One region of the Corynebacterium lehmanniae genome, then DNA from elsewhere that is predicted to be linked to it. Evidence: predicted binding sites of a transcription regulator. Region 1 holds the regulator's gene; the other holds the start of a gene.
The links. Region 1 encodes LexA, which represses DNA repair genes until DNA is damaged. Its sites were predicted from a motif close to CGAACANNTGTTCG; they were not measured.

Region 2: the regulator LexA is predicted to act here: its motif matches at 2,605-2,618, upstream of ACF3NP_RS02255 (HNH endonuclease signature motif containing protein).

The regions. Positions count from the first base shown of each region.
Region 1 is NZ_CP170998.1:646,932-651,950, forward strand. Features, by position in the region: gene nagB (glucosamine-6-phosphate deaminase) at 1-6, opposite strand, end outside; gene ACF3NP_RS03085 (solute carrier family 23 protein) at 106-1,416, shown strand; gene ACF3NP_RS03090 (HPr family phosphocarrier protein) at 1,494-1,763, opposite strand; gene ACF3NP_RS03095 (DeoR/GlpR family DNA-binding transcription regulator) at 1,897-2,685, opposite strand; gene lexA (transcriptional repressor LexA) at 2,757-3,437, opposite strand; gene ACF3NP_RS03105 (hypothetical protein) at 3,648-4,028, shown strand; gene nrdR (transcriptional regulator NrdR) at 4,085-4,543, shown strand; gene hrpA (ATP-dependent RNA helicase HrpA) at 4,559-5,019, opposite strand, start outside.
Region 2 is NZ_CP170998.1:467,156-472,174, forward strand. Features, by position in the region: gene ileS (isoleucine--tRNA ligase) at 1-2,104, shown strand, start outside; gene ACF3NP_RS02255 (HNH endonuclease signature motif containing protein) at 2,660-3,958, shown strand; gene ACF3NP_RS02260 (DNA polymerase IV) at 4,002-5,019, shown strand, end outside.

The DNA of each region.
Region 1 (5,019 bases):
TTCCATGGTGCTCAAAATAGCAAGGCCACACTGAGAGCTATCTACTTTGCCCGCCAGGCACCCCCGGCACAGGAAAAATCAGTGGAGGGGTGATAATGGCATTTCGTGACTAACACTTTCGGCTGGACCATTCACGGAGACGGGCGCACAGTGCGCCCCGGGGCTGTTGTCGCCCCGGACGAGCGGCTGAGCTGGCCGCGCACCATCGGCATCGGCATGCAGCACGTGGTTGCAATGTTCGGAGCCACACTGCTGGTGCCCACCCTGACCGGATTCCCGGTGAACACCACGCTGCTGTTCTCCGGCCTGGGCACCATCATCTTCTTGCTGATCACCCGCAATAAAGTGCCCAGCTACCTGGGTTCGTCCTTCGCCTTTATCGCTCCGCTGACGGCTTCGCAGCAGTATGGCGTCGGCGCGCAGCTGGGCGGGGTGCTGCTGACCGGTGTGGCGCTCATCCTTGTCGGCATCGTCGTTGAATGGGCGGGCAAACGCGTCATCGACGCGGTGATGCCGCCCGTGGTCACCGGCGCCATCGTCGCGCTCATCGGCTTCAACCTGGCGCCGACCGCGGTGTCGAACGTGGAAACCCAACCCTGGGTCGCGGCGGTAACGCTGCTGACGGTTGTGGTGGTCACCGTGGCCACCCGCGGCCTGCTCTCGCGTCTATCCATCCTCATCGGCGTGCTCGTCGGCTGGCTGTTCGCGGCCTTGACGGGCGGCTTGGGTGAGGACGCACTGCAAACGATCGCCGACGCCCCGTGGATCGGCCTGCCGCAGTTCCACCGCCCGGAGTTCCACGTCTCCGCCGTGCTGGTGACCCTGCCGGTGCTGGTCGTGCTGATCGCGGAGAACGTCGGCCACGTCAAGGCCGTATCCGAGATGACTGGACGCAACCTCGACGACATGCAGGGTCGCGCGCTGATCGGCGACGGTATCGCCACCACGCTCGCCGGCGGCTTCGGCGGGTCCGGCACCACCACCTACGCCGAGAACATTGGCGTGATGGCGGCGACGAAGGTGTACTCCACCGCAGCGTATTGGGTCGCCGCCGCGTTTGCGATTGTGCTGGCGTTCATCCCGAAGTTCGGTGCCGTGATCTTCACCATCCCCGCCGGCGTGCTCGGCGGCGCGTGCCTGGTGCTCTACGGGCTCATCGGCATGCTGGGCGTGCGTATCTGGCAGGACAACAAGGTGGACTTCACCGATCCCGCGAACCTCACCGCGGCCGCGGTCGCGCTGATTGTGGGCATCGGCAACCTCACTCTCGATGTGGGCGCTGTAACGCTGGAAGGCATCGCGCTGGGCTCCGTCGGCATCATCGTGATCTACCCGCTGATGCGTTGGGCGTACGACACCTTGGGGGAGGGGCAGTACCGCAAGGACTTCGAGGTGCCGAAGCCGTCGACGTTCTAGCGTCCGGTACTTGCTGCACGCGAAAACGCCCGGGCGACGTGTGCCCGGGCGTTAGCTCGTCGTAAAGCGAAAAGCGCTTACTCCTCGTCGAGGTTCTGCTCGATCAGCGCCGCAATCTTCTCCACGGCATCGGCGTTGTCGGAAGTGACAGTGACCTCGTCGCCGTGCTCCGCGCCCATCGCCATGATCATCAGCGAGGATGCGGCATCGGTCTCGTCGTCCTCGTCGCCGCCGACAAGCGTCAGCAGGATCTCGTCGTCGTACTCGCCGGCAGCATCTGCGATCACCGTGGCCGGGCGAGCGTGCAGCCCGACGGTGGAACCGACCTTCACAGTCTTGGAAGCCATTCGGGTGTCCTTTCCGTTGTTTTTCATTCAGGTCTGCAACGAGTGTAGGTCGCATGCATGCGAAGGTGCCACCATTTTCGCGCAGAAAGTCAAAGAACGCCCCTGTGGAAGACGTCGGGTGGCGCCCCGAGGGTTACTGGGGTTGCGCGAGCACGACCTCGATACCGTGCGAGCGCAGTTCGTCCACGAACGCGGAGGGCGCTTCGGCGTCGGTGATCACCACGTCGACGTCCGTAAGCGGCGCGAAGCTGACCACATAGTCGTTGCCCAGCTTCGTGGAGTCGCACAACACGACAACCCTGCGGGCGTTGGTGACCATCGCGGCCTTCACCGCCGCCTCCTTGGCGTCCACAGTGGACAGGCCGTGGCCGATGGACAACGCGTTGGTGCCCACGAACGCCACGTCGGCGCGCAACAGAGCGAGGGTGCGAAGCGCGGTACTGCCGACGACTGCCTGACTGATCGGCCGGACTGAGCCGCCGAGAAGCTGCACATCGTGCAATCCGGAATCGCTCAGCTCCAATGCAGTGGGGATGGAGTTGGTCACCACCGAGTACTCCCGGTCCCCGCGGGTCTCCGCCAGACGCTTGCCCAGGCTGCTGATCGTCGTGCCCGAGTCCAAAAAGATGGTGCAACTTTGCGCATCCGGCACGAACTGCAGCGCGGTTTCCGCAATCGCGGCTTTAGCGGCAAGGGAGGCGCGCTGACGCGTATCCAGCGGAATTTCCGTCGAGCGGTAAGACTGGCTCGCCACCGCGCCGCCGTGGACGCGGTGCACAGCGCCTTCGTCGTGCAATGCCGAAAGGTCACGGCGGATGGTCTCCGCGGTGACGTCGAAGCGCTGCGCCAACTCAGTGACGTTGACGCGGCCTTCAACTGCGGTCAAAGACGCGATTTGGCGTCTACGCTCCTCGGCGTACATCGATCTCCTGCGCTTGTCGCTATGTGATTTCCGGTCTGTGGGGCTGCGGCTGCTCGATGCAAACGCACCGACTACAGCGTACGGAACACCGAGATGACACGCCCCATGATCTCCGCTTCGTCGCCCTTAATCGGCTCGAAGGCATCGTTGTGGGGCAACAGCCACACACCGGTGGAGTCGCGATGGAACTCCTTGACCGTCGCCTCACCGTCGAGCAACGCCGCGACGAACTCGCCCTCCTCGGCGTTCGGCTGGGAGCGGACAACCACCCAGTCGCCGTCGAGGATGCCGGCGTCGCGCATGGATTCGCCGACGACCTTGAGCATGAACACATCGCCGTCACCGAGCAGCTCCTCGGGCAGGGGGTAGTAGGTGTCCACGTTTTCCTCGGCGAGGATCGGGGCACCCGCGGCAATCTGTCCGACTACCGGCACGTAGCGGGCATTGCCAGAATCTTCCGGCTTCGCCTCTTGCGGCTTGCGCTTCTTTCGGCCGGCTTCCGGCATTTGGCGCAAGTCCACGGCGCGGGGCTTGTTCGGGTCGCGGCGGAGGAATCCCTTCTTCTCCAGCTCTTTGAGCTGGTATGCGACAGATGAGGTGGACTGCAGCCCGGCCGCGTCACCGATCTCGCGGATGCTCGGCGGGTAGCCACGCAGGACCACAGCGTCTTGGATGACCTGGAGGATCCGGCGCTGGCGGTCTGACAGCGCGTTGTAATCCGGGTTGCCTGGATCGGACTTCTTTCGTGCCATGACGTTCTCCTTGGACTCGGTGGCGTTGTGCGCCTACGAACCTACCAGATAGGGCACTCATGTTCGATGGGCGCAAGCATTGGGTGGACACGTATCGAACGTGATGCTATAAATCGAACACGTAAGCGTATTCGAACAAATGAACGTTAGAACGTTCGAGCGTGTCGGTGCCGAACGTAGAGTGTGCCGCAGAAAGAAGGGAGACACACCATGTCAGTTGCAATCAATCCAGTACACAACACATTAGTTGGACGCACCGGAGCCGCATCTGTGGTCCCTCCGGCAGAAGTCTGGGATGTTGATTCCGCGCCGAAGCGTCGAACAGGCGGCGCCGGTGTTCGAGCGATTTCCGGCTCTCATCGAACGGATGCTCGCTCATCTGCCAAGGGGAGTCTTGACGGTTCCTCCAATGTGAACGCGTTCGAAACACGGCACGAGACGCGCGATACGCTCCTGCTCGGCGTGTGCATGACTGCGGCGCTGCTTATCGGTTCGGCATTCGGCGGTGTTTTCTCGGCGCAAACAGAGGATCCTTCGTCCATGTCCAGCGGCCAGGCGGCTCATTCGGCTGTGGCGGCAACTGCGCGCTAGGCAGGGCGTAGACTCACGGCTACGCCAAGCCTTGAAAACTCTGGGGGTGGAAGACCATGTTTTGTCCTTTTTGCCACAACGAGCAATCTCGTGTGACTGACTCGCGGCTGGTCGAAGCCGGCTCAGCAATTCGCCGCCGCAGAGAGTGCACCGAGTGCGGGGGGCGTTTCACCACAGTGGAAAAGGCCGTCCTCACTGTTGTGAAACGCAACGGCGTGAGCGAACCGTTCGACCGCGACAAACTCATCGTCGGCGTGCGCAGAGCATGCCAGGGCCGCGATGTCACCGACGACGCATTGAAGCGTCTGGCCCAAGAAGTGGAAGAGACTGTGCGCGCGCAGGGCAGCTCGCAGGTGCCCGCCCACGAGATCGGTCTGGCCGTCCTCGAACCGCTGCGTGCCCTCGACGAGGTGGCGTACCTGCGCTTCGCGTCCGTGTACAAGTCGTTCGAGAGTGCGGACGACTTCGAATCCGAAATCCGGCTCATGCGCCGCCGCGACCGCGAAGACTTCTAGCCTGCGGCCACGGCGCTAACGCAGCGCGTCAATCTTCTTCTCAATGCGACGCTGGCTCACCGGTCTCGGCGTGCCCAGCCGCTGCGCAAACAGGCTCACCCGCAGCTCCTCAATCAGCCACAAGATGTCCTTGTAGGCCTTGGTCTTTGTCCGGCCCGCAGGCAAGGACTTCATACGCTGCGCCAAGTAAGCCTTCACCGAATCAATCACGGACTGCCGGTCGGCGTCGCGGTCCGGATCTAGGCGCATGTCCTCCAACCGGATCCGCATCGCGTCGATGTAGCGGGGCAAATGCTGCAAGTGGCCGATGCCGTGGACAGTCACCGCGTGCTTCGGCAGGAAGAACTGCAGCTGCGACGTCATGTCGTCGATAGCTGGGCCTTCCCACTGCCGCAGCTCCGCTGCAATGTTCGCGTACTCCGCGAGTGCCGGCGCCAACGTGACCACCACACGGCGCACACCTCCTGCGACCTGGG
Region 2 (5,019 bases), 180 kb from region 1:
TGAGGACGACATGCTCACCTGCCAGGAATACGGCATCGACCTGGTCATCCCCGTCGACGCCGACGGCAAGTTCACCTCGCTGGTGCCGGAGTACGAGGGCAAGCTGGTCTTCGACGCCAACCGCGACATCATCCGCGACCTGCGCGCCAAGGGCCGCGTGCTGCGCGACCAGACCATCGTGCACTCCTACCCGCACTCCTGGCGCTCCGGCGAACCGCTGATCTACATGGCGCTGCCGGCCTGGTTTGTGAAGGTCACCGAGTTCCGCGACCGGATGGTGGAGCTGAACCAGGAGATCGAGTGGATCCCGTCGCACATCCGCGACGGCCAGTTTGGAAAGTGGCTTGAGGGCGCGCGCGACTGGAACATCTCCCGCACCCGCTACTGGGGCTCGCCGGTGCCGGCGTGGGTCTCCGACAACCCGGAGTACCCGCGCGTGGACGTCTACGGTTCCCTGGATGAGCTGGAGCGCGACTTTGGCACTCGTCCGAAGTCCCTGCACCGCCCGCACATCGACGAGCTGGTGCGACCGAACCCGGACGACCCGACCGGTAAGTCCATGATGCGCCGCGTGCCGGACGTGCTGGACTGCTGGTTCGAGTCCGGCTCCATGCCGTTCGCGCAGTACCACTACCCGTTTGAGAACCGCGAAGAGTTTGAGACCCGCCAGCCGGCCGACTTCATCGTGGAGTACTCCGGCCAGACGCGCGGCTGGTTCTACCTCCAGCACGTCATGTCCACCGCGCTTTTCGACCGCGTCGCGTTCAAGAAGGTTGTCGCCCACGGCATCGTGCTGGGCTCCGATGGTCTGAAGATGTCCAAGTCGAAGGGCAACTACCCGGACGTCATGGAGGTCTTCGACCGCGACGGCTCCGACGCCATGCGCTGGTTCCTCATGTCCTCGCCGATCTTGCGCGGCGGCAACCTGATCGTCACCGAGCAAGGCATCCGCGAGGGAGTGCGCCACGCGCTGCTGCCGATCTGGAACGCCTACACGTTCCTGCAGCTGTACTCCTCGGAGGACGCGCAGTGGTCCGTGGACTCGGATAACGTGCTCGACCGCTACATCCTGGCCAAGACGCACGACCTGGTCGCAGCAGTGGGGGAGGCGTTGGACGACACGCGCATCGCCGACGCCTGCGACGAGGTGCGCCGTTACGCCGACACGTTGACCAACTGGTACGTGCGCCGCTCCCGCGACCGTTTTTGGGAGGGCCAGGAGGCGCACCCGGAGGCGTTCAACACCCTCTACACGGTGCTCGAGGTCGTCTCCCGCGCGGTGGCGCCGCTACTTCCGTACGTCTCCGAGGTGATCTGGCGCGGGCTTACCGGAGGCCGTTCGGTGCACCTGACGGATTACCCGCAGGCGACCGAGCTGCCGGCCGACGCTGACCTGGTCGCCGCCATGGATGCGACCCGCGCGGTCTGCTCTGCGGCGTCGTCAGTGCGAAAGGCGAACAAGCTGCGCAACCGCCTGCCTCTGCCGAAGCTCACCGTCGCGCTGCCGGATTCCGCCAAGCTTGAGCCGTTCCGCTCCACCATCCGCGACGAGGTGAACGTGAAGGACGTCGTTTTGACTGACGACGTTGACTCCGCCGGATCCTTCGAAGTCGTGGTCAACGCGAAGGTGGCTGGCCCGTCGCTGGGCCGAGACGTGCAGCGCGCCATCAAGAACGTCAAGGCCGGCAACTACGAGCGCCGAGGCGACGACGTGGTGGTCGACGGCGACATCGTACTCACCCCGGAGCTTTACACCGAGCGACTGGTGGCGGAGAACCCGGAGAGCACCGCGCGTGTCGACGCCGATGGCACCGTCGGCTTGGTCGTCCTCGACACCGAGGTCACCGAGGAACTCGAGGCCGAGGGCTGGGCCGCAGACGTGATCCGCGGCCTGCAGGACGCCCGCAAGCACGAGGGCTTCGAGGTCTCCGACCGCATCGCCGTGGTGCTGGCCGTGCCGGCTGAGAGGGAAGCGTGGGCCCGCACCCACGCGGACCACATCGCCGCCGAGACCCTGGCGACGTCCTTCGACGTGGTCACCGAGCCCGTCGAGGGCCACGACATCGTCGACGGCGTGACCGCCACTGTTCGGAAGGACAGCTAAGGCTGGAAGGTTAGGCTGGAGCCTCACTCGTGCAGAGTGGGGCTCCTTTCTTCGCGCTGAGCAGGGTCAGCATGTTTGTGGACACTATGCAGCGGCATAGTTTCTGGCGTGGTCGTGGGGGGTCGTGTGGGGCGTCCGAGGGGGAGGCGACTATGCAGCTGCATAGTTTTTCTGACCAACTTTGGGTAGACACCCACTATGCAGTGGCATAGTCTCCCGGGGTGTGCGGAGCGGGGTATCCACTATGCAGCTGCATAGTCTTTCGGGGCGTGTGTGGGGGCGTATGGGTGGAACCGCTTATGCAGCTGCATAGTTTTCTGACCAACTTTGGGGACACACCCACTATGCAGCGGCATAGTTTCGCGCGGCTCAAGCGGGCGCTCCGGGGAGACACCCACTATGCAGCTGCATAGTGAAAGGCTTCTATGTTCGACGCTCAAAATTAGTTAAGTCGCATGCATTGTCCACTTCAGTGAACATTTTCTGCAAAACCCTTGACTCGAACACATGAGCGTTCTATAAAGGTGTCAATGTTCATGAGTGAGGGGATTAACCATGACAATTGCGGTGGACGAACGTACGGAAGGCCGAACGGGTGGTCTGTCGGCAGAGGTGCTCGAGGACCAGATCAAATGCAATCAATTGTCGGCCAATCACCACCGGGCGCTAATGCTCGATGCGGTGGGACAGTTCGACGAACAAGGGCTCGCGGAGCAGTACGGGGAGAGGTCGACGGCAACGTGGTTGCGTACCGAGCTCAACCTCCCGGAGGCCACAGCATTCGAGTATGTGCGCGTGGCGCGGGGGCTGAGGAAGTTCAGGCGTTTGTACGACGCATTCGAATCGGGGGTGATGCCGTATTCGACAGTTCGCTTCCTTCTCCGGTACCTGGATGAGTACAACGAGGAGCAGTACGTCGAGCTCGCGCTGAGCATGTCGTTTGCTGATCTTCAGCTTTTGCTCGCCGGGGCAAGGCCCAAAGAGGAGGACCCGACTGAACCTTTCGCTCGCGCCCGCGAGTGCGACGACGGCATGCTCGCCTTCGAGGCGAGGCTTCCGGCGGTAGCCGGCCAAAAGCTCCTGACTGCGCTGAAGGTGGCGCAGTTGGCCAGTTTCGGTCTCGAGGATGTGGACCCGGATGATCTGCAGGATTCGGAGAAGGTGCAGAAGCTTATCGACGACGCAGCTGCCGCCGAAGACGCCGTCCCGTCGGAGCAGGACCGCGCTCCACGCAAGCGCACGAAGATCACCATGGACGACATCGCGCGTTCGGTGTCGCGCTACGGGCCTCCAGAAAAACAGGATGTGTACGGGGCGTTGTTGTCAATGATCGATATGGTCCGTGCAAACCCAAGGAGTCCGCTTCGTAGCCCTGGCGTGCAGGTTAACCTCATGGTGAATCAGCAAGGTCAGTGCTGGATGCCGGAAAACCGCTCGGCCTGTTCTGAGGACGTGCGCAGCTACCTCGCTAATGCGATGGTGCGTTTGCACTTGCTGGATGACACGGGACTGACTATCCGCGTCGGACGTTCGCGGAGGTTCGCTACAGACGGCCAGGTGCAGGCACTGCTCGCGATCTGGGGGTATCAGTGCGCCATGCCTGGATGTTCGCATAGGCGCTTCATAGAGATGCACCACATAAAGGAGTGGGAGCACGGAGGCATGACCGACTTGGACAACCTGATCCCGCTGTGCTCGAGCTGCCACTCCCAGGTGAGCCACGGAGTGATCACCATCGAGCGCCAGGGGAGCGACTTGTTCTTCACGTTCAAAAACGGTGCCCGGTTCGTCTCGCGTAATCGAAAGCAGCCGAGGCGGATGGAGTACGTCACCGGAGATTCGTTCGCCGGGTGAGGAGATTGGAACTAGGCGGTCCCGGTGGTGCACAGTGGTGGACATGAACCGCTGGGTGCTGCACATCGACATGGATGCGTTCTACGCCTCCTGCGAGCAGCTGACCCGGCCGACGCTCAAAGGACGCCCAGTGCTGGTGGCGGGAGTAACGGGCCGCGGCGTGGTCGCAGGCGCCAGCTACGAGGCACGCAAGTACGGGGCGCGCTCAGCGATGCCGACGCACCGGGCGGCGCGCCTGGTGGGGTCGAAGGCGGTGCTAGTGGCGCCGCGCAGGCCGGTCTACGTGGCGGCGTCGCGGCGGGTGTTCGAGGTAATCGGCAGGCACGTGGACGTGGTGGAGCAGCTGTCCATCGACGAGGCGTTCATGGAGCCGGAGGACTTGGTCGGGGCGAGCCCGGAGGATGTGGAACAGTGGTCGAACGAGCTGCGCGCAGCCATCAAGGAGGAGACGGGCTTGCCCAGCTCGATCGGGGCCGGTCCGGGAAAGCAATACGCAAAGATCGGTTCGGGCCGGGCAAAGCCGGACGGGGTGTTTGTCATCCCGCACGATCGGCAGCTAGAGATTTTGCACCCGATGCCGGTCAACGAGCTGTGGGGTGTGGGCCCGGTGACGGAATCGAAGCTGCTCGCTGCCGGAATTGAAACGATCGGTGACCTCGCCAACCTCAGCGAGAAAGAGCTGGACATCGCCATCGGCGGCGCGGTGGGCAAGCAGCTGTGGTGGTTGGCGCGGGGCGTGGACGAGCGGCCGGTGGCGCCGAGGGCGGAGTCGAAACAGATCTCCTCGGAGCACACGTACCCGCAGGATCTGACCACCCCGCCGGAGGTGGACGCGGCGTTGGAGCGGGCGGCTGCGGAGTCGCACCGCAGGCTGCGCAAGGACGGCCGCGGGGCGCGAACGGTGACGGTGAAGCTGCGGATGGCGGACTTCCGCATCGAGTCGCGTTCGGCGACGCTGCCGTACGCCACCGATGACGCGGAGACGCTGCTGGCCACTGCCTTCCGGATCGTGCGCTATCCGGACGAGGTGGGCCCGATCCGGTTGGTGGGAGTGTCGTACT